Regions from separate parts of the Corynebacterium comes genome, predicted to be linked through region 1. Evidence: predicted binding sites of a transcription regulator. Region 1 holds the regulator's gene; the other holds the start of a gene.
The links. Region 1 encodes LexA, which represses DNA repair genes until DNA is damaged. Its sites were predicted from a motif close to CGAACANNTGTTCG; they were not measured.
Positions count from the first base shown of each region.

Region 2: a site for LexA is predicted at 1,785-1,798, ahead of CETAM_RS03920 (HNH endonuclease signature motif containing protein). Genes of this name have one in related genera too.

Region 1 covers NZ_CP046453.1:1,609,522-1,613,112, forward strand. Annotated here, with positions in the region: gene hrpA (ATP-dependent RNA helicase HrpA) at 1-414, shown strand, start outside; gene nrdR (transcriptional regulator NrdR) at 411-905, opposite strand; gene lexA (transcriptional repressor LexA) at 1,651-2,364, shown strand; gene CETAM_RS07765 (DeoR/GlpR family DNA-binding transcription regulator) at 2,605-3,387, shown strand; gene ptsP (phosphoenolpyruvate--protein phosphotransferase) at 3,411-3,591, opposite strand, start outside.
Region 2 covers NZ_CP046453.1:794,271-797,861, forward strand. Annotated here, with positions in the region: gene CETAM_RS03915 (4-(cytidine 5'-diphospho)-2-C-methyl-D-erythritol kinase) at 1-401, shown strand, start outside; gene CETAM_RS03920 (HNH endonuclease signature motif containing protein) at 420-1,769, opposite strand; gene CETAM_RS03925 (ABC-F family ATP-binding cassette domain-containing protein) at 2,000-3,591, shown strand, end outside.

The DNA of each region.
Region 1 (3,591 bases):
GCGCTCATCGAATACCAGTCCGTCGCCGAAGAACTCGCGCGCTGGAGCGGCGAGGCCATCGACGACATGAAGGCACAGCTGGAGTTCCTGGTGCCCAGGAATGCCGTCACCCTGCACGGATCCGCCCAGCTTCGTCACCTCCCCCGCTACCTGCAGGCGATGCGAGTCCGTCTCGAGGAGATGGCACAGGACCCGGACAAAGACGTAGACCGTCAGGATGAGGTCGAGGAGGCCCAGTCCTACCTCAACCTCCGGCTCGCCAGGCTGCCGAAAGGTCGGGAGAAGACCCGCGAGGTCAAGGACATCCGCTGGATGATCGAGGAACTTCGGGTGAGCCTGTTCGCCCAGCGCCTGGGCACCGCGCGGCCGATCTCCCTGCGCCGTATCCAGAAGGCCGTGGACAAGCTCCGCTAGGCCCCGGGCCAGCCCTCGAGGGACTCGGCCGCCGCTTCTTCCTCCCGAGCCCGGCGGCGCATGAGCCGGATCTCCGACTCGAAGTCCTCGGCCGACTCGAAGGACTTGTACACGGACGCGAAGCGCAGGTAGGCGACCTCATCAAGAGCGCGTAGCGGTTCGAGGATGGCAAGTCCGATGTCGTTCGCATTCACCTGGGAGCCACCCTGAGAACGAACCCTCTCCTCCACTTCCTGCGCGAGACGCTTGAGCGCATCATCGGAGACATCGCGGCCCTGGCAGGCGCGGCGGACACCCAGGACAACCTTGTCGCGACTGAACGGCTCCGTGACGCCGTTGCGCTTGATCACCAGGAGAACGGCCTTCTCAATCGTGGTGAAACGTCCGTTGCATTTGGTGCACTCACGCCGGCGACGGATGGCGGCTCCGGCGTCGATAATGCGCGAGTCAATGACACGGGAGTGATCGTGATGGCAGAACGGGCAGTACACAGCGTGTCTCCAGTGCCTTTCTGGGAGGAAACCGGTGGACCGGATGGTGGCACCGATCCTACTCCCCGGGAAGATTTCCCCTAACGCGCCTCGTCGCTCGACTGCGTCTGGTTGCCCGCGGGATACACCGTAGATCCGGTTACGCCTTCATCCCCGGCACCCCGGAAGGAGGCACTGACCACCACCAGACCGAAAAGTGCGCCGAGCAGATACGTCAGGCCGGTCTCCCGCCAGCGGCTGGAATGTCCCTCACCTGCGTCCCGCGGCAGAGGATCGGCGCCAGGTAGGCCCTGTGTTCGATTTGCGGGCACCAGAGTTCGAACACCCCGGCCACAGGAAGGGGACCTGTGGAAGCTCGACGGCTCCCACACAGCGGCCGGGCGGACGGAGTCATGTACGGAAGTATGGACGCTGCCACCTGGGCATGGACGATGCAGGAAGGTGATCACGGCGAAGTCCTTTCGTTGTCTGCTGTGAGGATATCGAGACTGGTCAACACCCTCGAACAGTGCTACCGTTCAGGTGTTCTAACTAGCTGATGTGTTCGATTAAAGCACCCGTTCGAAATTTTGTCCACAGAACCCGCACATCAGTCGAACATCCGTACCAGATCGTGCTAAACATGTAACAGGTGAATGGCATGCGGACGACACGCCATTCGAACAACGACCACCGGAACGCCGCTGAGCCGCCCCGACGATTCGATACGGCACGCACCGCCACCACCCCAGGAACGAGAAGGACGATGACCCGCAAGAGCGCCCCCGCCAAACTGACCCCCTCCGGCAAGCCGGACCCCTCCACACTTTCCGATCGTCAGCGACGGATTCTTGAGGTCATCCGGGATGCCGTCGTGCTGCGGGGCTATCCGCCGAGCATCCGGGAGATCGGTGACGCAGCGGGACTGCAGTCCACCTCCTCGGTCGCGTACCAGCTGAATCAGCTGGAGAAGAAGGGTTTTCTCCGTCGCGACCCGAACAAGCCGCGTGCGGTGGACGTGCGTACCCTGACGTCGACCGACACCGCCAAGAAGCCTGGGCGGCGCGTCGTGGCCAAGACTTCGACGGCCCCGGAGGATGCCAGCGCCGCGAACTTCATTCCGGTGCTCGGCCGCATCGCCGCAGGTTCACCGATTCTCGCCGAGCAGGAGGTCGAGGACTACTATCCGCTGCCGGCCGACCTGGTGGGTGACGGTGAGCTGTTCATGCTGCAGATCGTGGGTGAGTCGATGAAGAACGCCGGCATTCTCGACGGCGACTGGGTCGTCATCCGTTCCCAGCCGGTCGCGGAGAAGGGCGAGTTCGTCGCCGCCCTGATCGACGGAGAGGCGACTGCGAAGGAGTTCCACAAGGATTCCACCGGGGTCTGGCTGCTGCCGCACAACGAGGATTTCTCCCCGATCCCCGGCGACAAGGCGGAAATCATGGGGAAGATCGTCTCCGTGTTCCGGAAGCTCTAGAGACGTTCGCCCCGCCCAGTCAGACAATTGACGGCACAGAATTCCACATCAACCCACGGGAACGGGCCCGGTTTGATGACAGGCCCGGCCGACCGCCTTTCGCTTGATGTCCTCCGGTTCGCACCTATTTGTACTGGCTAATCCCCATTCTCTTCCCTGCGGCCTTTTATTTTGGAACAATGGCGGAAACAGACATCCATTTTTGTCCGATTCCGTCCGTGAGGCGACAGAGGAGAACCCATGTACGCAGAGGAGCGTCGCAGACAGATCGCCTCCCTCACCGCTGTTGAGGGTCGGGTCAACGTCACCGAGCTGGCGAACCGGTTTGATGTCACAGCGGAGACCATTCGTCGGGATCTCGCCGTGCTCGACAGGGAGGGCGTGGTGCACCGGGTTCACGGTGGCGCCGTGGCCAGCCAGACTTTTCAGACGGCAGAGTTCTCCCTCGACGCGCGTTTCCGTTCCGCCCCCACCGCCAAATCAGCCATCGCGCGGGCGGCACTGCGCTATCTTCCGGAGCCCCGCGGCGGGCTCTTCCTGGACTCGGGTTCCACCATCGGCACGCTGGCGGAGCTCATCGCCGAGCAGCCGAACGCCGAACAGTGGTCCATCGTGACCAACAGCCTGCCGATCTCCCTGAACCTGGCCAACAAGGGGCTCCGGGAGGTTCAGCTTCTCGGAGGTTCGGTGCGCGCCATCACGCAGGCGGTCGTGGGTGACACCGCCCTTCGCACCCTGGCGCTCATGCGGGCGGACGTCGCGTTCATCGGCACCAACGCACTCACCCTCGATCACGGGCTTTCCACGGCGGACTCCCAGGAGGCTGCGATCAAATCCGCCATGGTGACCAACGCCCACAAGGTGGTTGTCCTCTGCGACTCCACCAAGCTGGGCACCGACTACCTGGTCAGTTTCGCCGGCATCGACGACATTGACGTGGTTATCACCGATTCCGCGGCCCCCGAGTCCTTCCTGTCGGCACTGCGGGAGCGCGAGATCGAGGTTGTGATCGCGGGCGACTGACCCCGCGTCTCTCCGGGAGCAGGTCAGCCCAGGAGCATCTGACGGGCGACTTCGCGTGCGGCGGCAGCCCCGGAGGTGTCGAGAACAGCCTCGGCGACTTCCCGGCAGGTGGCCAGATCCACGGAGGACAGCTGGGCACCGACCCCGGCCAGGGCGGTCGATGCCGCAGACAGCGAGGTCACGCCCAGACCTGTGAGCACGCAC
Region 2 (3,591 bases), 820 kb from region 1:
GGGCGCTCGTATTCTTCAGGGAGGGGCTGTCCACGCCGACGGTTTTCCACGAAATTGATGAGCTCCGCGGAGGTGGAGCGGTCATCGGCCCGTCCCTGCACACCGGGGAGTTGGCCCGGGCCCTGATGACCGGCGATCCGCAGCAACTTGCGGGCACACTGGCCAACGATCTGCAGGTCCCCGCGATCACGTTGCGCCGCGATATCGGCCGCACCCTGGAAGCGGGCAGGCAGGCGGGGGCGCTCGCCGCGATCGTGTCCGGTTCGGGCCCCACGGCGGCCTTTCTGTGCAGCTCAGAGCTCCACGCCCGCGACGTCCTCGACGACCTGCTCGCCGACGGTCGCGCCTATTCCGGCACCACCGCGTACGGCCCGACCAGAGGCGCGCACCTCGTCGACTGAGTGCGCCGTTGCGCACTCCTAGGCCTCTCCTTCCAGCGGCTCATCGAAGCTGTCCGGGTGCTCCCACACCTGAAGCCGATGTTCATCGCCCCGGGGGACGGGCCCGTCGAAGTACCGGTCGCCCCACTGGCCCATCGCCTGATCGGTCACCGCCGGCCCTCGGTTCTCCGAAGTGTAGGACGCCCCGCCCGGCAACCGGAACCGGAGGAATCTGGGGTCGGAGTCAATGTGCACCGTCATGATCCCTGCGCTGACCAGTGCGTGGCAGCCGGAACACAGAGGTATCAGGTTGGCCAGTTCCGTGGCGCCACCCTCCGCCCATGGGACGATGTGGTGAAACTCCAGAAATCGTGTGTGGTCGCAACCGGGGCCGGCGCACTGGAACCGCCAGACGTTGAGCAGGGCCTTGACCTGTGCTTCCGAGGCGAGGCGGGTCGCTCTGGTGACCTTGAGCGTGAGCCCGGATCGAGACAGCAGGTGGTAGCGCACGGAACCGTTGAGGATGGTGCGCATCAGCTGGCCGGTCTGACCGCCATGATGGCCCGGAATGAAGGCGCGGTTGTCCTGGGTGAACAGGACGTTGACCTCCGCCCCCGGGGCACGCACGCGGCTCAGCGGGTGGCTGCGCACCATGTGGATCAGCCCCATGAAGGCGGTGAAAAGGGTGGGTGCCAGCGGCCCCCCGAAACGCGATGTGCGGGGCTCCCTGTCCGTTTCCTCCGACTTCTCATCCTCTGGTGTGCGGGCCCGTTCGATGAGCTTCTCGACGGCCGCCGGGTCTTCCAGGACCTCTTCGTCCACGCCGTCGATGTCGATGAGGTTGGCCAGCTCCGATATCTTCAGCGCCGCCATGAACTCGGCGCCGCGCTCGGGGTCGAGTCGTCCCCAGATCCGGACCTCACCGGTTTCGGGATCAGTGACCACGGAGATCCTGTTGGCGGTCGGGCGGGAGTCCGGCTGATCCCGGCCGGCCAACAGGAGGACCAGTTCGGCGAAAGGGTGGGTGCGCGCCAACTCGATGAGCTCCTCCTGGTTCTCCGGGGTCATGTAACGGAGCAGGAGGCGGACGATGGAGTAGGAGAAGGCGGCGGCGAGAAACGTCTGCGCAAGCAGTGGAAAATTCTTCAGTCGGGCACCGACACCGAGGTATTCGTAGGCGGTCCGCCGGGCAACGCCATGCGTGAGTTGCAGCCACGCGGCCGTGGTGGGTGCGCCGTGTGCGCGGGCGAGTTCACGGTCGTGGAACTCGGTGAGCGCGAGGATGAAGCGGGCCTTGTGGTGGGTGAGCTGGCGGTGGGCGTCGGTGATCGTGGCGGTGAGGTCGGTGTCGGACTGGTCGGTCAGAGTGTTGAGGGCGGCGAGCGTCATGGTTCCCCGATGTGTCGAATTGGCGTTCGATCAAGCGCACCGTAACACGAGCCTCCGACATGACCCCTTCTCCCGGGAATGGGCAGGTCAGGGCGGTGTGCAGTGCGCCATTGCGCACTTTTCGCGCCCCTCTCGCAGGCCTCCTGCCGGAAGTCGGGGCCCGGTCGTTTCCGGACCTGGTCCGGAAGTTAACGTCCTGCGCCGCCGGGGGCATAGAATGTGGACTTAATATGGCGAATCTGATCAATCTCGAGAATGTCACCAAGTCCTGGGGTCTCAAGACCCTGCTCGACGGCGTGAGCATCGGCGTCCAGACCGGCGATCGCATCGGCGTCGTCGGGCTCAACGGCGGAGGCAAGACCACCCTCCTGGAGGTCCTCACCGGCATCGAGGAACCTGACTCCGGTCGCGTGTCCCACACCTCCGAACTGCGGATGGCGGTGGTCACGCAGCGGGCAGACCTCGAAGATGAGGACACCATCGCTGACGTGGTCCTCGCGCCGCTGGGCCTGCAGACCTTCGAATGGGCGTCCAACGCCCTCGTCCGCGAGGTTCTCGGCGGTCTGGGCGTGGCGGGCCTCGGCCTCGACACGAAGGTGGGCGGCCTCTCCGGCGGTGAGCGCCGCCGGGTGAACCTCGCCGCGGCCCTGGTGCGCGACCTGAACCTCGTCGTCCTCGATGAGCCGACCAACCACCTCGACGTCGAGGGAGTGCAGTGGCTGGCGGAGCATCTGATCAGCCGTAGAATCGCCATCGTCGTGGTCACCCACGACCGGTGGTTCCTGGACACGATCGCCACCACGACCTGGGAGGTGCACGACGGCGTCGTCGACATCTACGAGGGCGGCTACAACGACTGGATCTTCGCCCGCGCGGAACGTACGCGGCAGGCCGACGCCATCGAGCAGCGCCGTCAGAACCTCGCCCGCAAGGAGCTGGCCTGGCTGCGCCGCGGTGCACCCGCACGAACCTCCAAGCCCCGCTACCGCATCGAGGCGGCCGAGGCGTTGATCGCCAATGTTCCCTCCCCGCGTGATTCGGTGGAGCTCACGGCGTTCTCCCGTCAGCGGCAGGGCAAGGTCGTCATCGAGCTCGAGGACGTCCGCGTGGAGGCCCCCGACGGGCGTATGCTCGTCGATCACCTGACCTGGCGCCTCGCCCCGGGTGAACGCATCGGCCTCGTCGGCGTCAACGGCTCCGGAAAGACCACCCTTCTGCGCACCCTCGCCGGCGAACATCCGCTTGCTGCGGGTAAGCGCATTCAGGGGCAGACGGTGCGTCTGGGCTGGCTGCGCCAGGAACTCGAGGATCTCGACCCGAAGATGCGGCTTCTCGAGGCCGTCGAAGACGTCGCCTCCTACGTCCAGCTGGGTAAGAAGCAGCTCTCCGCCTCCCAGCTCGCCGAGCGCCTCGGCTTCTCCTCCAAACGTCAGCGCACTCCGGTCGGTGATCTCTCCGGCGGCGAGCGCCGCCGCCTGCAGCTCACCCGCGTGCTCATGGCCGAGCCGAACGTGCTGCTTCTCGACGAGCCGACCAACGACCTCGACATCGACACCCTCCAGGAGCTGGAATCCCTCCTCGATTCCTGGCCGGGCACCCTCGTCGTCATCTCTCACGACCGTTACCTCATCGAGCGTGTCGCGGACACCACCTGGGCGCTGTTCGGTGACGGCGGGCTCACCAATCTGCCCCGCGGTATCGAGCAGTACCTGGAGATCCGCCGGGACATGGCTGCGGCCGCCGGTTCAGGGCCGCTGGATTTCGGGGACCGGGACCGGGTGGCCGTCGAGAAGCGGACGGGCATGAGCTCCCAGGAGGAACG